4 regions of the Streptomyces sp. S4.7 genome follow, and region 4 is predicted to be linked to each of the others. Evidence: riboswitches for the same ligand, from Rfam matches in the RefSeq annotation. Region 4 holds a riboswitch; each other region holds the start of a gene.
The links. Region 4 has a riboswitch for cyclic di-AMP ahead of SSPS47_RS30135 (M23 family metallopeptidase). Riboswitches for the same ligand answer to the same signal wherever they lie in the genome.

Region 1 (4,876 bases), 3.3 Mb from region 4:
CCGACGTCCACACACCGGGGCAGGGGAATCTGCTGCGTCTCGCCGAGCGGAACGGGCTCTCCAACATCCGGGTGGCCAACGGCGACGCGATCATCCTGCTGCGGGAGATGCTGCCGCCCGGGTCGCTGGCCGGGATCCGCGTCTACTTCCCCGATCCATGGCCCAAGAAGCGCCACCACAAGCGGCGGCTGATCCAGCCCGAGTTCCTCGACCTGGTGGCGCCCCGGCTGAAGCCGGGCGCCGTACTGCACTGCGCGACCGACTGGGAGCCGTACGCCGAGCAGATGCTCGACGTTTTGACCGCGCACCCCGCCTACGAGAACACCTCCCCCGACACCGGTTACGCGCCGCGGCCCGGCTTCCGGCCGCTCACCCGGTTCGAGGGCCAGGGCCTGGAGAAGGGGCACGCCGTACGCGACCTGCTCTTCCGCCGGGTCGCGGACGGCGCGGCGGCGGCGTAGCGCCGCGCCGGAGCGGGCCGGGACGAGCCGGGCGCCGTCGCGGGTTGTCGGTGCCCCTCGCTAGGGTCAGCAGGTGTCCGAACCGTTCCGATCGTCCCCGCCCACGACCGCGCCCCCGCCTACGCACCCGTCCGTCCCCGCGTACGAGCAGCAGCGGCTCGGTGACATGTGGGCCGCCGTGCCGGAGCGTTCCCGCTGGCGCTACCGGCCGCACCGCTCCCTCTGGCGCCACCCTGCGGTCCGCGCGGGCGCGGTGGTCATCCTGCTCGCCCTGTGCGGTCTGCTGATCCTGTCGCTCGTACGGGAACAGACCGGCACCCAGGGCTTCCTGGTCGGTCTCGGTCTGGCGATCCTGCCCGTGCCGCTGCTGATGGCGGCCTTCCGCTGGCTGGACCGGGTGGAACCGGGCCCCTGGCGCAATCTGCTCTTCTCCTTCGCCTGGGGCGCCTGCGCCGCGGCCCTCGTGGCGATAACGGCGAACTCCTTCGCGACCCAGTGGATAGCCACCGCCACCGCCGATCCCAGCGGCGCGGAGTCCCTGGGCGCCACCGTGGTCGCGCCGATCGTCGAGGAGAGCGCGAAGGCCGGCGCGATCCTGCTGATCTTCCTCTTCCGCCGGCAGTCCTTCACCGGTCTGGTCGACGGGGTCGTCGTCGCGGGCTTCACCGCGACCGGTTTCGCCTTCACCGAGAACATCCTCTATCTCGGCAGCGCCTTCGGCGAGGACCAGCAGATCGGCAACTCGGGCCTGGCGTCCGTGACCGCGGCGACCTTCTTCGTGCGGGTCGTGATGTCGCCGTTCGCGCATCCGCTCTTCACGGTCCTGACGGGCATCGGCTTCGGTATCGCCGCGCTCGCCACGCGCCGCCAGCGCGTGCGCCAGTGGCTGATGCCGGTGCTCGGCCTCGTGCTGGCCATGGGCACCCACGCGCTGTGGAACGGCTCGTCGTCGCTGTTCGGCCCCTACGGCTTCTACGCGGTGTACGCGGCCTTCATGGTGCCCGCGTTCGCCCTGCTGACCTGGCTGGCGATATGGAGCAGGCAACGCGAACTGCGCACGGTCTCCGCCGAGTTGCCCGCGTACGCGGCGGCCGGCTGGCTCGCCGAGACCGAGCCGCTGGCCCTGTCCTCGATGCGGGCGCGCTCGATGGCGCGCACTGTCGCCGGACGGGACTACGGGCCCGCCGCGGCCCGCACGGTCGGCGAGTACGAGGCGTTCGCGACCTCGCTGGCGTTCCTGCGCCACCGGGCGGGGCGCGGCAGGGCCGGCCCGGACTACGTCGAGCGCGAGCAGGAACTGCTGCACCACCTGTGGCAGCGCCGGGAAATAGCGTCGCCCGCGCTGGCGTACGCGGCGCGGGCGACGGGGCGGGTGTGGACGCCGCCGCCGTACATCGACTACGGCGGCTACAACCCGTACCGGAGCTGAGTCCCGCTCCCTCGGACGAGCGGATCGGGCCGGGCCGGGCCGGATCATCCGGCCCCGGTCAGGGGCCGGTCAGGGGGTGAGGCCCTTGCTGCGCAGCCAGCTCAGCGGGTCGATCCCGCTGCCGCCCGCGGTGTGCACCTCCAGGTGCAGGTGCGGACCGGTGACGTTGCCGGTGGCTCCCACGCGTCCGATGGTCTCGCCGGTGGTGACCTTCTGGCCGGCGCCGACCGTCATCGAGGACAGGTGGGCGTACCAGATCTCCGTACCGTCTTCGAGCTCCAGCACGACGCGGTAGCCGTACGACCCGGACCAGCCGGCCGACTTGACGGTCCCGCTGTGGACGGCCTTGGTGGGCGTGCCGGTGGGGGCCGCGAAGTCCAGGCCGGTGTGCTGGCCGGAGGACCACATGGAGCCGGTCTGGCCGTAGGTGGAGGTGAGCGTGTACGAGGAGGTGGGCAGCGAGAAGCTGGCGGCCAGCTTCTCCAGGCGCTCCTTCTCCGCCCTGGCCTCCGCGGCCTCCTTGGCCTTGCGCTTCGCCTCGGCGGCCTTCTCCTCCGCGTCGGTCTGCTGCTTCTTCGCCTCGGCCGCGGCCTTCTCGGCGGCGGCCGTCTCGGCGCTCGCCTTCTGGGCGGCGTCCGCCTCGGCCTGCTGCTGCTCCGCCTGCTGGAGGATGCGGGCGCGCAGCGCCTCGCCGGAGTCGGTGGTGCCCTGCTGGGCGTCCGCGGCGGTGAGGGCCGCCGTGGTGAGCGGGGAGGGCGTCTCGTCGTTCTTCTTGTCGCCGTCGGACATGAAAGACCCGACGCCGGGAAGAGACTTGGCGTCGGGGAAACTGTCCGAGATCGCGTCGGGAAGTGATATCGAGACCGCGGGCTTGTCCTGGGCGGAGGCGATGCCTCCGGCGCCGACCGCGGCGATGACGCCTACTCCGAGGACCGTGGAGCTGCGGGCGAGAGCGTTGCGCTGCTTGGCGACACGGTGCTTGCCGCGTACGGGACGGATGGAGTCCGCGGTGGGATTCCACTCCTCCCAGTCCCTGCTCGCCTCGCCGTTGCTGTGATCGGTGCCGGTGAGCCGGCTGCCGGGGCCGAAATGGGCCGGGGCTGAGGCTTCGGGGGCAGGCCTGTTGGACGCCACTCGGGCGCTCTCCTTTCCTTCCTTCTCGCCTACCGGGTTAGCTGACGGGTTCGGAGCAGGAAGGTCTCCTACGAGCGTTCCTGGCCGCACGAAGCGAACAAGAGGCGCCCGATTCACCCCAATTGGTGGTTCCCCGGTTTCCTTGCGGAATTCGGCGCGTGCGCACGGTGCCGTCTCTTTCGACGGCTGGGACAACCGCGCTGCGTTATCGAACGTTAATAGACGACCGGGGCTTATTCCAAGCTGTTCCGGGTGATCGTTAGCGATGACGGCCGGGATCAATCGGGCCACAAGCGGGCACAATCGGGCGAGTTGATCGACTCTCGGGCCGTGTGCGATCACACACTCGAACTGACGGTGCGTCAAATGTTATGCGGAGTGGTGCGCCTCAACTACGCAGCGTGCCGGGCGAGATGACGGCACGGCCCGACGAACGGCGGCGCGGGAGGCGCGACAGGCCGTCTCACGGCACGACGGGCATCGTCCTGCGCCGCTCCGGCTGCCCCGCGGTGGGCCGGCTGACGGCCAGCAGCGCCATGTCGTCCGTACTGCCACCACCGGTGTGCAGCCGTACGTCACCGACGATCGCCTCCAGCAGCTCGTCGGGGCCGGGGAAGATCCGTCCCGCCAGCCGTTCGCGCGGGTTGTAGAAGACACCCGCCGCGTTGCGCGCCTCGGTGAGACCGTCCGTGTAGAGCAGGAGCGTCGACCCGGACCCGTACGGGACCTCGTCCGGCCCGGTCCGGCCACGCCCCCAGCTCGCCCATCCCGAGCGGCAGCGCCGGGTCGGACGGGGCCAGCACCGTCAAGGCCCCGTCGGCGGCGAGCACCAGCGGCTCCGGGTGTCCGCGGTTGACCACCCGCACCATGCCCTCGACGTGCGGGATCTCCGCCAGTACGGCGGTGGTGAAGCCCTCGAACAGATCGATCCCGCCGCGCCGGGTGCCTTCGCGCGCCAGCGCCCGCTCCAGCCGCTGCGCGACCCCTTCGAGCGAGCTCTCCTGCTCGGCGGCCTCACGGAAGGCGCCGATGACGACGGCCACGGTCTCGACGGCGCCCATGCCCTTGCCGCGCACGTCACCGACCACCAGCCGTACCCCGTACGCCGTGTCCTGGACGGCGAACAGGTCGCCGCCGATGAACGCGCCCTCCTCGGCCGCCTCGTAACGCGCGGCGATGTGCAGCCCGCCTATCCGGGCCGCGGGTGTGGGCAGCACGGCGCGCTGCGCCGCCTCGGCGATCACCCGCGCCGAGGCGAGCCGTTCGCCGCTGCGGCGTACGACAGCGTTGATGGCCAGCGCGAGGACCGAGACGGTGAAGACGGTCAGCGATTCGGTGATCGTCTCGATCCCGCCCGCCGTGCCGTTGCAGAAGTGCAGCCCGAGGATGGCGGCGACCGACACGATGCCGACGGCCAGGGTGCGCGCGAACGAGAAGAAGGGCGCGGCGACCAGCGGCGCCGCCGCGAAGAGCGGGAAAGCGGTGCTCGAGTCGGGCGTCGCCTCGTCCAGGACGATCGCCACCACGATGATCAGGGCGGGCAGGATCTCCACGAACGGATGCGGCGAGCGGGCCGCGTGCCGGCCGCGCCGCCGGCCTCCCGGCCGGAGGTCCTCGGGACCGAAGCCGGGAGGGTGCTTGTCCATGGCGCGCGAGGTGTTCCAGGTGGGGTCCTGTGGGGGCATGTCCGCCTCGCGGAATCCGGCGTCGGAGCGCCGGGAGCCACGCCGGATCCCGCGCTCGACGCGGTCCCTGAGGCTGCGGAGTCTGTTCCCCGCGGGGATACGGCGACGGCGGGCGGCACCCTCGGGGGAACGGTCGTCGCTCCCGCCGCCCGCCGTCTCCGTTCTCC
Region 2 (4,876 bases), 2.1 Mb from region 4:
CGAGAGCGCGTCGATCATCGCCTCGGCCCGGTCGCCGATGCCGCGCTTGGGCACGTTGAGGATCCGGCGCAGCGGGACACCGTCCTCCGGATTGGCGAGCACGCGCAGATAGGCCAGCACGTCGCGGACCTCCTTGCGCTCGTAGAAGCGCACGCCGCCGACGACCTTGTAGGGCAGGCCGACGCGGATGAAGATCTCCTCGAAGACACGCGACTGCGCGTTCGTCCGGTAGAAGACGGCGACATCGCCCGCCTTGGCCTCGGACGCGTCCGTCATGCGGTCGATCTCGTCGGCGACGAACTGCGCCTCGTCGTGCTCGGTGTCCGCCACGTACCCGGTGATCAGGGCGCCCGCTCCCGCGTTCGTCCAGAGATTCTTGGGCCGCCGGCTCTCGTTGCGCTCGATGACCGCGTTGGCCGCGCTGAGGATCGTCTGCGTGGAGCGGTAGTTCTGCTCCAGCAGGATCGTCGTCGCGTCCGGGTAGTCCTCCTCGAACTGGAGGATGTTGCGGATCGTGGCGCCCCGGAACGCGTAGATGGACTGGTCCGCGTCACCGACGACGCACAGCTCGGCCGGGTCGTGTCCCTCGCCCGCGGGGCCGACCAGCTCACGCACCAGGGTGTACTGCGCGTGGTTGGTGTCCTGGTACTCGTCCACCAGGACGTGGCGGAAGCGGCGGCGGTAGTGCTCGGCGACGTCCGGGAACGCCTGGAGCAGATGGACCGTCGTCATGATGATGTCGTCGAAGTCCAGGGCGTTGGCCTCGCGCAGCCGCGCCTGGTACATCCGGTACGCCTCGGCCAGCGTCTTCTCGAAGGGGTCCGTGGCCTGGCCGGCGAAGGTCTCCTCGTCGATCAGCTCGTTCTTCAGATTCGAGATCCTGGCGCTGAACGCCTTCGGGGGGTGGCGCTTGGGGTCGAGGTCCAGATCGCGGCAGACCAGGGCCATGAGCCGCTTGGAGTCGGCCGCGTCGTAGATCGAGAACGACGACGTGAACCCCAGCCGCTTCGACTCGCGGCGCAGGATCCGCACGCAGGCGCTGTGGAACGTCATCACCCACATGGCGTTGGCGCGCGGTCCGACGAGTTGTCCGACGCGCTCCTTCATCTCGCCCGCGGCCTTGTTGGTGAACGTGATCGCCAGTATTTCGCCCGGATGCACGCTGCGGGTCCCCAGCAGATGCGCGATCCGGTGCGTCAGCACCCTGGTCTTGCCGGAGCCCGCGCCCGCCACGATGAGCAGCGGCGATCCGGTGTGCACCACGGCGGCGCGCTGCTCGTCGTTCAGCCCTTCGAGCAGCGCCGCCGGGTCCACGACCGTGCGCGGCGCACCGTCTCGGTGGTACGCATCCCTGGGCGGGGGCACGTCGAACTTCCCTCCGAAGAGATCGTCGGGCACCTGTTCCGGAGCGGTGTCCTCGGGCGGCGGCGGAGGCTCCTCGGCCGAGGGCTGGAGGTCCGCCAGGAAGCTGTCGTCAAAGAGGCTGCTCATCGCTTCCTGAGTCTAGGGTGCCGCACTGACAGCCCGCCGCCACATGGCCTCGCGGGGGCACCAACGAGCGTTTGCGTCAAAGGTCACGAAAATGTATCGGGCATATCGACCATCAACCTTCACAGCGGCACCACAGATTGGCTAGCGTGCACGCCGAGGCCGTCCGTACTCCATCGGCGATCAGCGCCAAGCGGGCTGCCTGCGCCGAATCCGGGCTTCCCGAAGGGAGTCAGGAACCGGGGACCCACCAAGTTCCACCGGGGTGAATCGGGCCGTGTTCCCGGCCCGTAGGGCAGCCTTCCGTTCCGCCCGAACCCGACAGCTAACCCGGTAGGCGGTCCACGGAAGGAGATGCCGACCTTGGCGTCGCATCGCAAATCGCGCAGCCGTACCGGCGTGCGCGCGAACACACCGGCCGTCGGGTTCACGACGGCCGCACTCGCCTCGGTCACGCTTCTGTCGACACAGAGCGCCACCGCCGCGCCGGCGGAGCCCAAGCCCTCCATAGAAGAGGTGCAGAAGAAGGTCGACGACCTGTACCGGCAGGCCGGTACGGCGACACAGCAGTACAACAAGGCGAAGGAGGCGACCGACACGCAGCGCAAGTCGGTCGACCGGGTCCTGGACGACGTCGCCAAGAGCGCCGACAAGGTCAACGAGGCGCGACGCTCCCTCGGTACGTACGCGGCGGCGCAGTACCGCGCGGGTGCGGTCGGTCCCACGGCCGCCCTGATGTTCGCCGACAGCCCGGAGTCGTACTTCGAGCAGACCCAGCTGATGGACCGGCTGACCGACCGCCAGCAGGAAGCCGTCGAGGACTTCCAGAAGGAGCAGCGGTCCGCGGCCAAGCAGCGCGTCAAGGCGACGAAGAGCCTGGAGACGCTGACTCAGTCGCAGGCGTCGCTCAAGGCGGGCAAGCAGAAGGTCCAGAACAAGCTCGCGGCGGCGCGTTCGCTGCTGTCGGACCTGACGGCCGAGGAGAAGGCGCGGCTCGCCGCGCTGGAGCGGAAGAAGGAGGAAGAGGCCCGCCGCAAGGCCGAGGCGAAGGCCAAGGAGGAGGCCGCGGAGCGCAAGCGTCAGGAAGAGGCGCGGCAGGAGGAGGCCCCCGCCACCGGAGGCGGCACGGACACGGGCTCGGGCGGCGGCTCGGGAGCCACGGACGGTACGTACGCGGCCAAGGCCGAGAAGGTGCTCGCGTTCGCCCGCGCCCAGATCGGCAAGCCGTACGTGTGGGGCGCCACCGGCCCCGGCTCGTACGACTGCTCGGGGCTGACGGGCGCCGCCTGGAAGGAGGCGGGGGTCCAGCTGCCGCGTACGACCTGGGACCAGGTGAAGGTCGGCAAGCGCGTCGCCACGGCGGACCTGCTCCCCGGCGACCTGGTGTTCTTCTACGACGACATCAGCCACGTCGGCATCTACAAGGGCGACGGCAAGATGATCCACGCGCCGAAGCCGGGTGCGAACGTCCGTGAGGAGTCCATCTACTACATGCCGATCTACGGCAGCGTGCGCCCGGCCTGAGCGGGTCGCCCCGCCGGGCCGTCGAGGAACCAGACGTCGATCGGGTCCATCTCGTCTTGTTCGGCGCATCCCACGGTCACCAGCGCGCGGCCGTCCGGGGTGAAGGCGCCGACGCTCGGCCCGGACGACAGCCGCAGCACGCGGCCGTCGCCGCCGAACAGGACGTCGCCGACGTCCGACGACATGAACGCGAGCGGTCCGCTCGCGGTCCACACCGCACGCGCGGTGATCACCGACATCGGGTCGGTGGCGACCATGCCGTCGGGCGCCCGGTCCGGCCGTATCGGCCCACCCGCGGTGAGGGCCGGCGGCAGGGACGGGGATCCGGACCGGGACTCGTGCGGGGACGGCGTCAGCACGCACAGCGCCGGGTCGTCCTTGCCGTCCGCCCCGACGGCGAGGAACCCGGTGCCGTCCGGCGCCACGGCCATCGCGTGGATCGTGACCAGCCCGGTGTCCGCCTCGGCGAGCGCCGCGCCGCCGTCCGCCTCCCGCACCACCAGCCGGCTGCCACGGGCGTGCGCCAGCAGCCTCCCGGCCGCGTCCAGGGCGACGGGACCCTCGCCCTCCCAGCCCGCCCCGTCCGGACCGGGCGCGCCCGCCAGGACGTGTCCGGTCCGCGCGTCCAGGACGGCCACGGGACCGCCGCGCAGCCGCCCCACGGCCACCCTCCGGCCGGCCGCGTCGTAGGAGAACCGCACGGGGAACGTCGATGCCCACGAGGTCGTCCTCCGTCTCCTCCTCGTCACTGTCGTCCGCCCCCGACCCGCCCGGCCAGATCTCCTCGGGGTCCAGCGTCCACAGCCCCTCCCCGGCCGACGACCAGGCGTGCCAGCGGCACTCCACCGAGGCGGCCACGGTCGCGCCGTCCGGGAGATCCGGATGTCGAGCGGATTGTCGTGGTAGTCGGCGCCGTCGAGGAAGCTGGTCAGCGGACCGTTCGCGACCGTGCTCCAGCCGACGACGTCGCCGCCGTTGTGATGCCACTCGGCCACCGCGCCGAACACCAGCCGCCGCAGACCGGACGGGGCCGCCACCGCGATCGCGCCGTAGGGGAAGGAGGCGACGCCGTCGGTCAGCGCGTACCCCGAGGGCGTGTGCACGCGGTCGTTCGCCTCCTCGTACTCGTCCCGGTCCGCCTCCGGCTCGGCCGGGACCCGGGCCGACTCCACGTCGACCAGCCGGCCGAGCCTGCGCGTCCCCGCGAGCGCGTGGTACGGCCGTACGTCACCCGACAGCCACTCGGCCCACCACCGGTCCGGCATCGGCCGCTGCTCCGGCGACCAGCTCCGCAGACCGGTGGCGACGGCCGCCGCCTGCGTCTCGTCCAGGGCTTCGAGCAGCGGGCACAGCCGATCCCAAAGCGACCTGGAACACGGCCCCTTCAGCATTTCCCCGAGAGTGGTCATGGGAAGAACCTACGCGCGCCCACTGACACCTCGGGCCCGTCCCCGGACCTCTGTACCACCGCTCGCGCGTCGCGTGTGCCGGTGTCATCGGATCGATCAAGTTCTGCACGGGACTGTCGAATCCGGTGGGATCCCGGCGGCCACAATCCGTCACCGAGCCACCGGCTCCGGGCAATTGCGGCCATGCCGCCGCGCTGCCGTGACGACCGCGCCTAGCGTCCTCACGTCAGGAACCGCACGGAACAGAGCCGGAACGAAGGATGTGGACGCCCTCGTGGCAGCGCACCGCCGACCCCGATCGAAGCACCGACCGTTGAGCGGCCGGTACGGCCGCACGGCGGCCACTCTCGCCCTCGCGGGGGCCGCGACGGCCACCGGGCTCGAAGGCTCCGCACACGCCGAGCCGCGCCTCACGCCGGCGCAGGTGGAGGCGAAGGTCGACAAGCTCTACCACG
Region 3 (4,876 bases), 4.0 Mb from region 4:
CACTTGAAGCCGCTGCGCTGCGCCAGCTCGACGGCGTCCAGGGTCTCGGTCAGCGAACCGATCTGGTTGACCTTGACGAGCAGGGCGTTGGCCGAGCCCTCCTCGATGCCGCGGGCGAGGCGCTCGGGGTTGGTGACGAAGAGGTCGTCGCCGACGATCTGGACCTTGGTGCCCAGCTTGTCGTTGAGGACCTTCCAGCCGGCCCAGTCGTCCTCGAAGAGCGGGTCCTCGATGGAGACCAGCGGGTACGAGGCGACGAGCTCCTCGTAGTACTCGGTCATCTCGGCGGCCGAGCGGGACTTGCCCTCGAACTCGTAGGAGCCGTCCTTGTAGAACTCGGAGGCCGCGACGTCGAGCGCCAGCGCGATGTCCTTGCCCGGGGCGTAGCCGGCTTCCTTGATGGCCACGAGGATCAGGTCGAGCGCGGCGCGGTTGGACTCCAGGTTCGGCGCGAAGCCGCCCTCGTCGCCGAGGCCCGTGGAGAGCCCCTTCTCCTTCAGGACCTTCTTCAGCGTGTGGTAGACCTCGGCACCCCAGCGCAGGGCCTCGGAGAACGACTCGGCGCCGATCGGCGCGATCATGAACTCCTGGATGTCCACGTTGGAGTCGGCGTGCGACCCGCCGTTGAGGATGTTCATCATCGGCACGGGCAGCAGGTGCGCGTTCGGACCGCCGAGGTAGCGGAACAGCGGCAGGTCGGAGGCCTCGGAGGCGGCGTGCGCCACGGCCAGCGAGACACCGAGGATGGCGTTGGCGCCGAGCGAGGACTTGTCGGGCGTCGCGTCCAGGTCGAACATCGCCTGGTCGATCAGCCGCTGCTCGGTGGCGTCGTAGCCGACGAGCTCCGGGCCGATCTGCTCGATGACGGCGAGGACGGCCTTCTCGACACCCTTGCCCTGGTAGCGGTTCGGGTCACCGTCGCGGAGTTCGAGGGCCTCGAACGCGCCGGTGGAGGCACCGGAGGGGACAGCAGCACGGCCGGTGCTGCCGTCGTCGAGGCCGACCTCGACCTCGACCGTTGGGTTGCCTCGGGAGTCAAGGATTTCCCGGGCTACGACGACGTCGATGGACGGCACGAGCATCTCCTTCTGGGATGTGACGCTTTGGTGCGGGGCCTCATTGGCACCGCGGCATGAGCCTAACCGGCTGCCGGGCGACGGTCGGCCGATGCCCGCCCGCTGGGACGAAAAGAGCCCGGAATGCGCGGAGGGTGACGAATGTCGCGCGGTGGGCGCGCGGTTCGCCCGGCGGACAGGCCCCGGCCCCGGACCGGCGCGTCCGGGGGGAGTGAGGCGCGCCGGGTCGGGGCCGGGGTTCTGGGGATGGGGTCAGCTCAGGTGGAACTGCTGACCCGGAAAGATCTCGTCCGCCTTCTCGATGATGTCCTTGTTCAGCTTGAAGAGCTTCTTCCAGCCGCCTTCGACCTTCTTCGTCTCGGCGATCTTGGAGAGGGTGTCGCCGGCCTTGACCTTGTACTCGCCGTCGCCCTTCTTGACCGGACCGCGCGCCTCACCACGCGAGGCGGGCTGCTCCTGCTCTGCGCGCGGCTCGGACTTCTGCGGGGCCGGCCGGGCCTCCGGGGCGGACTGCTCCGGGGCCGGTTCGGCGGAGCCGGCGTCGTTCGAGGCGTTGGACAGGCCGACGCCGCAGCTCGGCCAGGCACCCTTGCCCTGGCCCGCCAGGACCTTCTCGGCGATCTGTATCTGCTGGGACTTCGACGCCTGGTCGGCGCTGGAGGCGAAGGCGCTGCCGCCGTACGCGGCCCAGGTGGAGGCCGAGAACTGGAGGCCGCCGTAGTAGCCGTTGCCGGTGTTGATCGACCAGTCGCCGCCGGACTCGCACTGGGCGACGGCGTCCCACTCGGAGGTGGTGGCGGCGGAGGCGGAGGTGGCGCCGAGCAGCGGGGCGGCGACAGCGGCACCGGTGATGCCGGCGAGCGTGGCGTAGCGGACGGTCTTGGAGGGACGGCGGTGCTTGCCCTTGCCGGAGTTGCTGGAAAACAGCATGCGTGATCTCCTCACCGACGCCTGCGAGGTGAGCTGTCGGGTTCGGGCCAAGTGAGTTGCCCGGCCGTGCGGCCCGGGAACGTCTTCACGTCCCCCTGCGCACGGCTGCACCCCGAGCCGGCCGTGATGACCGGCACTTACCTGTGGGTCCCCCGCTCCTGCCTTCGGCGCTTGACGCGACGAGTACTCCCCCCGACCGACGGCAGGATTCGGCGTGACGGTCGACGGTGCCCGCGGTGCGAGCGGTTCAGACCGTAAACACAGACATCCCGGATGTTCAAAGACGGAACATCCGGGATGATTCACCCATCCCGCCCCAGGGAAACCTCTGTTTACGCAGGTCGGGAAGGGCCCGGGGCAAGCCACCGGGCAGACCGTGTCAGTTGGGACGAAGAGACGCTTGTCTCACTTACGCAGATGCGGACATAGCCCGCTTAACTACCCCTGCTTCGCGGTCAGATCGAGGCTCTGGCCGGGCAGGATCAGATCGGCGTCGGAGCCCACGACCTCGCGGTTCGCCTCGTAGAGGGCGGGCCAGCCGCCCTCCACCTTCTGCTCGTCGGCGATGGCCCACAGGTTGTCGCCGGTGCGGACGGTGTACGAGCCGTCCTCGGCCACGTCGCCGCGCGCCGAATCGTCACCCCGTGAGGCATGGCGGCCACTTTCACGCTCTTCGCCGGACTTACCTGGCTTGCCCGCTTCGGTCAACCCGTCCGTGCCGTCCGTGTCCGCCTCGGCCGACTCGCCCGAGCCGGTCGTCGCGTCGCTCTCGGGAGCGGGCTCGCCGCGGTGCTTGCCCTGGCCCGTGGAGGCCTCGGTGCTCGGCTCCGCGCTCGACTCCCCCGTAGCGGGCCTCTCGGCCCCGGAGGCGGAGTCCCGGCCGAACTGGCCCGAGGGGGGCGTCGACTCGGGAGCTGCGGGCAGGACGGCCGTCTCGTCCGGCTCGGGCTCCGCGGGCGCCTCGGGCTTCTCGGCGGCCTCGCCGGAGGACTCGCTGCCCGTATCGGTGTCCGCCGTGAGGCCGGTGATCAGCGCGCACGTCGGCCACGCGGCCGGTCCCTGCGCGGCGAGGATCTTCTCCGCGACGGCGATCTGCTGGCTCCGGCTGGCCTGGTCGGCGGTGGGGGCGTACGCCGTACCGCCGAAGTCGGCCCAGGTCTCCTGGGAGATCTGGAGTCCGCCGTAGTACCCGTTGCCTAGGTCGGCGCTCCACATGCCGCCGCTCTCGCACTCGGCGACCCGGTCCCAGGTGGTGACGTCGGCCGCACTGGCGCCGGTCGCGCCGAGCAGCGGGATGGCGATCGCCGAGCCTGTCACCCCTGCCGCGACGACAAGAGCGGGGGCTTGGCGGGGCCGACGGTGCCGGCCGTTCCCGGAGCGCATGCGGTTGCCTTCCTTGAGACTGCTGAAACGTGAATTCCGAACACGTGACTGCTGAGACGGTCGTGAACGTAGCGGTACTCGAACGTCTGTCACAAGTCGATGCAGCGGAGATCACGTGAAAGTCACAGTGCTGACGTTCCGTCAGTCACGCACCGCTGTGAACTGCACCGGGAGCGTGCGCAGTCCACGCATGATGAGCCCACCACGCCACCGCAAATCGGATGGATCGACCGCAAGTCGCAAGTCGGGCAAGCGGGTCAGCAGGGTGCGGAGCGCGATCTGCCCCTCCAGCCGGGCGAGCGGCGCGCCGAGGCAGTAGTGGATGCCGTGGCCGTATCCGAGGTGTTTGTTGTCACCGCGCGACAGGTCGAGCCGGTCCGGATCGGCGAAGCGTTCCGGGTCGCGGTTCGCGGCGGCGAGCACGACGAGGACGGGGTCGCCCACCGCGACGCTCTGCCCGCCGAGTTCGACGGGCTCGGTGGCGTAGCGCCAGGTGGCCAGCTCCACCGGCCCGTCGTAGCGCAGCAGTTCCTCTGTCCCGGTCGCGAGCAGCGCGCTCTCGCCCGCGTCGAGCGAGCGCTGGAGCCGTGCGCGCTGATCGGGGTCGCGGAGCAGGGCGTACGTCCCGTTGCCCACCAGATTCACGGTGGTCTCGAACCCCGCGAAGAGAAGGATGAACGCCATCGCGGCGGCCTCGTTCTCGGTCAGGTGCTCGCCGTGGTCGCTCGCCCGGATCAGGCCGGAGATCAGGTCGTCGCCGGGGTCGTCCCGCTTGCGGTGGATGAGCTCGGCGAGGTAGCCGCGTATCTTCTTCACGGACCGGGCGACGCCGCCGCGCGGTCCGCCGCCGTGCCGGATCATCATCCCGGCCCAGTCGCGGAAGTCGTCCTGGTCCTCGCGCGGGACGCCGAGCAGGTCGCAGATCGCGTAGATGGGCAGCGGGAAGGCGAAGTCGTGGATGAGGTCGGCCTCCCCCTTCGCCGCGAAGGCGTCGATCAGATTGTCGGTCAACTCCTGCACGCGGGGCTCGAATTCGGCCACCCGCCGGGGTGTGAACGCCTGCGAGACCAGCCGCCGCAGCCGGGTGTGGTCGGGCGGGTCGATGTTCAGCAGGTGCGTCATCAACTCCGCGCCGCGCTCCCCCGGGATCCCCGTCTTCCCCTTGGCGTGCGCCTGCTCGGCGTGGTGCAGGGGGTTCTTGGACAGCCGGGGATCGGCGAGGGCGCGCCGGGCGTCCGCGTACCGCGTCACGAGCCACGCGTCGACCCCGCTGGGCAGCCGGGTGCGGTGTACGGGGGCGTGCTCGCGCAGCCAGGCGTAGGCGGGGTAGGGGTCGGTGGCGAACTCCCAGGTGAAGAGTTCGGGCGCGGGGGGCGGTGCGCCGGCGCCGGCGGGGCCGGCGGTCACCGGTCGGTGGCGGCTTCGGCCTCCGCCGCGCGGATCGCGTCACGGTAGGTGCGGGCGGCCGCGCGCAGGGCGGCCTCCGG
Region 4 (4,876 bases):
GCGGCCCCCTCGCGTCCTGCGACTACGACTGCCCCTACTGCCCGTTCGCCAAGCGCCGCGACGGCCCGGACCAACTGCGCGCGGACCGCGCCGCGCTGGAACGCTTCACGGCCTGGGCCGCGGAGCGGACGGACGACCGGCTGTCGGTGCTGTTCACCCCGTGGGGCGAGGGCCTCACCCGCTCCTGGTACCGGCGCGCGCTCACCGACCTCTCCCACCTCCCGCACGTCGCGCGGGTCGCCATCCAGACGAACCTCAGCTGCCGCACCGACTGGCTGAAGTCCGCGGACCCGGCCAAGGTGGCCCTGTGGTGCACGTACCACCCGGGTCAGACTCCGTACGACCGCTTCCTCACCAAGTGCCGTGAGCTGGGCGCCGCGGGCATCCGCTTCAGCGTCGGCATCGTGGGCTTCCCCGACCACCTCGACCGGGCCCGCCGCCTCCGCGCCGACCTCCCCGAACATGTCTATCTGTGGGTCAACGCGGCGGAGGGCCGCACCTATTCGGACCCGGAGGCCGCCGAATGGACGTCGGTCGATCCTCTGTTCCCGTACAGCCGCCACCCCCACCGCTCGGCCGGTCTCCCGTGCCGGACGGGTGAATCGGTGATCTCGGTGGACGGCGAAGGCACGGTCCGTCGCTGCCACTTCGTCCCGGCGGAGCTGGGCAACCTCTACGACGGCTCGTACCGCACGGCCCTGAAACCGCGGGCGTGCCCGCTGGCGGCCTGCGACTGCCACATCGGCTACGTCCATCTGGAGACACTGCCGCTGTACGACGTGTTCGCGGGCGGCGTCCTGGAACGGATACCGGCCGCGCGGTGACGCGTGGCTGGTGACGCGGTGTCAGTGACGCATCAGCGGCAGCAGGTCCGGGCGCTTGGCGACCGTGTGGTCGCCGGAGGACTCGCCGCGCAGGCGGCGGCCGATCCAGGGGACGAGGTATTCGCGCGCCCACTGCATGTCGTCGCGGCGCACCTCCAGCGTGCCGCGCGGGGGCAGCGGCGGCCACGGCTGGTCGGGGTCGGCCGGGACGTCGAGGCCGAGGACCTGGGCCGCGCGCAGGGCCACGCGGGTGTGGCCCTCCGGGGACAGGTGCAGCCGGTCGCCCTCCCAGGCGCGGCGGTCCTGGACGGACCGGAGGGACCACAGGTCCAGGACCGGGCATTCGTAGCGGTCGGCGATGGAGCGGACGTGCGCGGTGAACGTGGCTATCTTGCCGCGCAGATGGCGCAGCACCGGGACGCCGCGGGTGTCGAACCCGGTCGGGACCATGACCGTGCCGACCACGCTCGTCAGGTCCGCCAGCGCCCGTTCGAAGCGTTCGGCGACGTCGTCGGGGTCGCTGCCGGGCCGGATGATGTCGTTGCCGCCCGCGCAGAACGTCACCAGGTCCGGGGCGAGTTGCTTGGCGCGCGGGATCTGCTCGGCCACGATCTGGTCGAGCAGCCGTCCTCGTACGGCGAGATTGGCGTACCGGAACGACCCGTGGTCCGGGTCGTCGACGGCCGCCCCGTCGGGTGTCCGGTCGGCGAGCAGTACGGCGAGCCGGTCGGCCCAGCCGACAAAGACTCCGCCCGGACCGGGATCGCCGACGCCTTCGGTGAAACTGTCACCGATGGCGGCGTACGACCCGAAGGGACTTCTGGTTTCTCTTCTCGAATCGTCAGCCACAGCGGAACATCCTTCACCCGCGTATGTGGCCTACGCGACCGTAAGGAGGGGTTGACGCCGGTGAGAAACACCACCGGTCAAAATTAGTTCAAGCCGGAATAGGGGAATGGCCGTTGGCCGGCACCCGGGGTGCCGGCCAACGGCCATTTGCTGTGAGGTCGAACCGGTCAGATGGAAACGCCGTGCTCGCGCAGGTACGCCAGCGGGTCGACGTCCGATCCGTAACTCGGGCCGGTACGGATCTCGAAGTGCAGGTGCGGGCCGGTGGAGTTGCCGGTGGAACCGGAGAGACCGATCTGGTCGCCGCCGGCGACGGTCTGGCCCGCCGAGACGGCGAGCGAGGACAGGTGGGCGTACTGCGAGTACTGGCCGTCGTCGTGCTGGATGACGACCTCGTTGCCGTACGACCCGGACCAGCCGGCCGAGACGACGGTACCGGGGCCGACCGCCTTGACGGTGGTGCCCGAGGCAGCCGCGAAGTCCACACCGGTGTGGTAGCCGCTGGCCCAGCTGCCGCCCGCCGCGCGGTAGGCGGTGGTGGTGGTCGCGCCGTCGACGGGCGCGGTGTAGCCGGAGCCGCTGCTCTGCGCCGCCGGCTCGTTCGCCGAGGTGGTGTCGGCCTTCGGGGCGGGCTCGGCCGGGGCGGGCTTCGCGGGGGCGGGCTTCTTCGGGGTGGCCTCGGCCTTGCCCTCGGAGGACGCCTTGCTCTTCGCGCCGATGGTGAGCTTCAGACCCGGGTGGATCAGCGACGGGTCGTCGCCGACGGCCTCGCGGTTGTCCTTGTACAGCTTGTGCCAGCCGCCGCTGACCTTCTGCGTCGCGGCGACCTTGGCGAGGTAGTCGCCCGCCTTGACCGAGTACGTCTTCACGGTCTTGGCGGTGGCGGCCTGCTTGGCCGTCTGGGCGGTGGGAGCGGCGTGCGCGGCGGACACGGTGCGCTCCGGCGCCACGGACGGGGCGGCCTGCTCGGCGGCGTGCGCGCCGGTGGCACCGATGAGCGGAATTGCGATGGCGGCGCCACCCGTTCCGGCGGCGACGAATCCGCGGGTGATCGGGTTGGTCCTCGGACGGCGGTGCTTACCCTTTCCGGGCATGGCGGATTCCTCTCCGGCGCCTACGAGGTGAGCTGTCGGGTTCGGGCTGGAGATGCCCGGCCGCGCCGTGACGCGACTTCACCCCGAGCCGTCCGGAAGTCCGGACCGGCGTACTACCTGGGTCCCCCGCTCCTGCCACACGTGGATGATTGCTGGGTGGATGAGGATTCCGAACGGCGGCAGGATTCGGCGATCCGCTCGGATTGCGGTGACCGTAAGCCGGGTGGACCGACCCGTACAAGCCGTCGTATTCCCCGGGCAATCCGTCCGGGAATATCGGGCTCCGCGAGCGGTCACCCTGCGTGGATTACGGATCTTCGAATTCCCTGCGCCGCCCCAATTCCCCTTCCCGGCGCCGCCACACACCGTCACGGATATGATCTGGCTCACCAGCCGAGGACGATATGCCCCCATCTCGCCCGCGAACAGGGCACGTTGTGCGCAATAGCCCAATATGGACAGAAGCCGCAATCGTGAAGCGATTTCAGCGGGAGGGGATGTCGTAAAGTCGGAGCGCGACAGCGTCGGCGACGAGCGCCGGCGGCAGACGCGGAGGAGCTCACGTGACGCACGAGGTGCCGCAGCCGGTCCCGCCGACCGAGCCCGAACTGGCCGGTGTACGCAACTTCCGCGACGTGGGCGGTCTGCCGACCTCCGACGGACGGCGCGTACGGTACGGCCGGCTCTTCCGCAGCGGCCACCTCGCGCACGCCACGGCCGAGGACGCGGCGTTCCTGACGTCACTGGATCTGCATACGGTCTTCGACTTCCGCAACGCGGCCGATCAGAAGCTGGACGGCCTGGACGTCGAGCTCATCGGCGTACGCAATGTGAACATTCCGCTCACCGACCCGGCCGACGGGACCGAGTTCTGGAAGATGGTCCGCGACGGGGATCTGGACCAGCTCAGGTCGATCCTCGCCGACGGCAAGGGTGTGGCCCGGATGTCCGCTTCGTACCGTTCGATCATTCTGGACCGCACCGCCGAGCACCGGCGCGTGCTGCACGCCCTGGCCGAGGAGAGCCTGCCCGCCCTGATGCACTGCGCGGCGGGCAAGGACAGGGCCGGGCTCTCCATCGCCGTGTCGCTGCTCGCCGTGGGGGTGGAGCGGGAGGCGATCGAGGCGGACTATCTGAAGTCGAACGAGCCGCACCGCAGGTACCGGGTACGCCGCAGCGACACGACGCCCGGCGGCACTTCGCCGGAGGTGATGGAGCTGCTGGCGCCGCTCTTCGACGCGCGCGCCGAGTACCTCGAAACGGCCTTCACGACGATGGAGGAGACGTGGGGCAGCATCGACCGGTATCTCACGGACGGCCTGGGCCTGACGGACGCGACGCGCGAACGGCTGCGCGGCCGTCTGGTCGACGAGGGGTAGCTCGTCCGGGCCGCCCGGGACGCCCTCAGCGCCCCTGCGCGCCCGCCTCGAAGAGCAGGTAGAGGAAACCGGCCAGGACATGGCCGGCCACGAGGTAGGCGAACAGCCGGATGGCGAGGCCGCGCGGGAAGTTGCGCTCCTCGTCCATGACGGGCTTGACGGGAGTCTCGGCGGTCGCCTCCGGTTCGCGCGCGGCGGCGGGGTCCACGGGGTTGTCGGGCACGGTGGTGGCCTCTCTCATCTGGTCGGAACCGAGGGCGGATCAGCGGCGGTGGGCCCCGCCCGGCAGGCACAGCTCGGTGGTCGGGCTGATCAGCAGGGTGTGCACGAACAGCAGCTCGGCGCCGTCGGGGCCGACCGCCGCGAGACGGTGCGGTGTCATCGAGTCGAAGTGGGCGCTGTCGCCCGGGTCGAGCACATGGACGGCGTCGCCGAGGCCGAGCCGGAGCCGCCCCTGAAGGAGATGGATCCACTCCTCCCCCGGGTGGACGCGGACGAGGTCGCCCTGCGCCCCGTAGGGCACCGTCACCCGCAGCGGCTGCATCGCGCGGCCGGAGGAGCTGCCGGCCTGGCGGTAGATCCAGCCGTCGGCCTCCACCGGTTCCGCGCGTGCGGCGCGGATGACGGGATCGCGTTCGGGCGGTTCCTCGCCCAGCAGCTCGGAGACCGTCGTACCGTAGACGCGCGCGAGTCCGAGCAGCATCGGCAGTGAGGGCTGGCGGCGCCCGGT

Region 1: another riboswitch for cyclic di-AMP. It lies ahead of SSPS47_RS15300 (M23 family metallopeptidase); the one in region 4 lies ahead of SSPS47_RS30135 (M23 family metallopeptidase).
Region 2: another riboswitch for cyclic di-AMP. It lies ahead of SSPS47_RS21125 (C40 family peptidase); the one in region 4 lies ahead of SSPS47_RS30135 (M23 family metallopeptidase).
Region 3: another riboswitch for cyclic di-AMP. It lies ahead of SSPS47_RS12360 (transglycosylase family protein); the one in region 4 lies ahead of SSPS47_RS30135 (M23 family metallopeptidase).

What each region holds. Positions count from the first base shown of each region.
Region 1 is NZ_CP048397.1:3,481,845-3,486,720, forward strand. Features, by position in the region: gene trmB (tRNA (guanosine(46)-N7)-methyltransferase TrmB) at 1-461, shown strand, start outside; gene SSPS47_RS15295 (PrsW family intramembrane metalloprotease) at 628-1,890, shown strand; gene SSPS47_RS15300 (M23 family metallopeptidase) at 1,960-3,024, opposite strand; cyclic di-AMP (ydaO/yuaA leader) riboswitch at 3,036-3,191, opposite strand; partial or broken gene SSPS47_RS15305 (PP2C family protein-serine/threonine phosphatase) at 3,488-4,670, opposite strand.
Region 2 is NZ_CP048397.1:4,696,492-4,701,367, reverse strand. Features, by position in the region: gene pcrA (DNA helicase PcrA) at 1-1,491, opposite strand, end outside; cyclic di-AMP (ydaO/yuaA leader) riboswitch at 1,684-1,844, shown strand; gene SSPS47_RS21125 (C40 family peptidase) at 1,843-3,012, shown strand; gene SSPS47_RS21120 (hypothetical protein) at 2,988-4,421, opposite strand; gene SSPS47_RS21115 (C40 family peptidase) at 4,696-4,876, shown strand, end outside.
Region 3 is NZ_CP048397.1:2,831,807-2,836,682, forward strand. Features, by position in the region: gene eno (phosphopyruvate hydratase) at 1-1,082, opposite strand, end outside; gene SSPS47_RS12360 (transglycosylase family protein) at 1,329-2,006, opposite strand; cyclic di-AMP (ydaO/yuaA leader) riboswitch at 2,010-2,186, opposite strand; gene SSPS47_RS12365 (transglycosylase family protein) at 2,445-3,389, opposite strand; gene SSPS47_RS12370 (cytochrome P450) at 3,531-4,796, opposite strand; gene SSPS47_RS12375 (nucleoside triphosphate pyrophosphohydrolase) at 4,793-4,876, opposite strand, start outside.
Region 4 is NZ_CP048397.1:6,795,208-6,800,083, reverse strand. Features, by position in the region: gene SSPS47_RS30145 (STM4011 family radical SAM protein) at 1-824, shown strand, start outside; gene SSPS47_RS30140 (SGNH/GDSL hydrolase family protein) at 846-1,673, opposite strand; gene SSPS47_RS30135 (M23 family metallopeptidase) at 1,841-2,767, opposite strand; cyclic di-AMP (ydaO/yuaA leader) riboswitch at 2,772-2,936, opposite strand; gene SSPS47_RS30130 (tyrosine-protein phosphatase) at 3,343-4,146, shown strand; gene SSPS47_RS35710 (DUF6126 family protein) at 4,172-4,369, opposite strand; gene SSPS47_RS30120 (XRE family transcriptional regulator) at 4,409-4,876, opposite strand, start outside.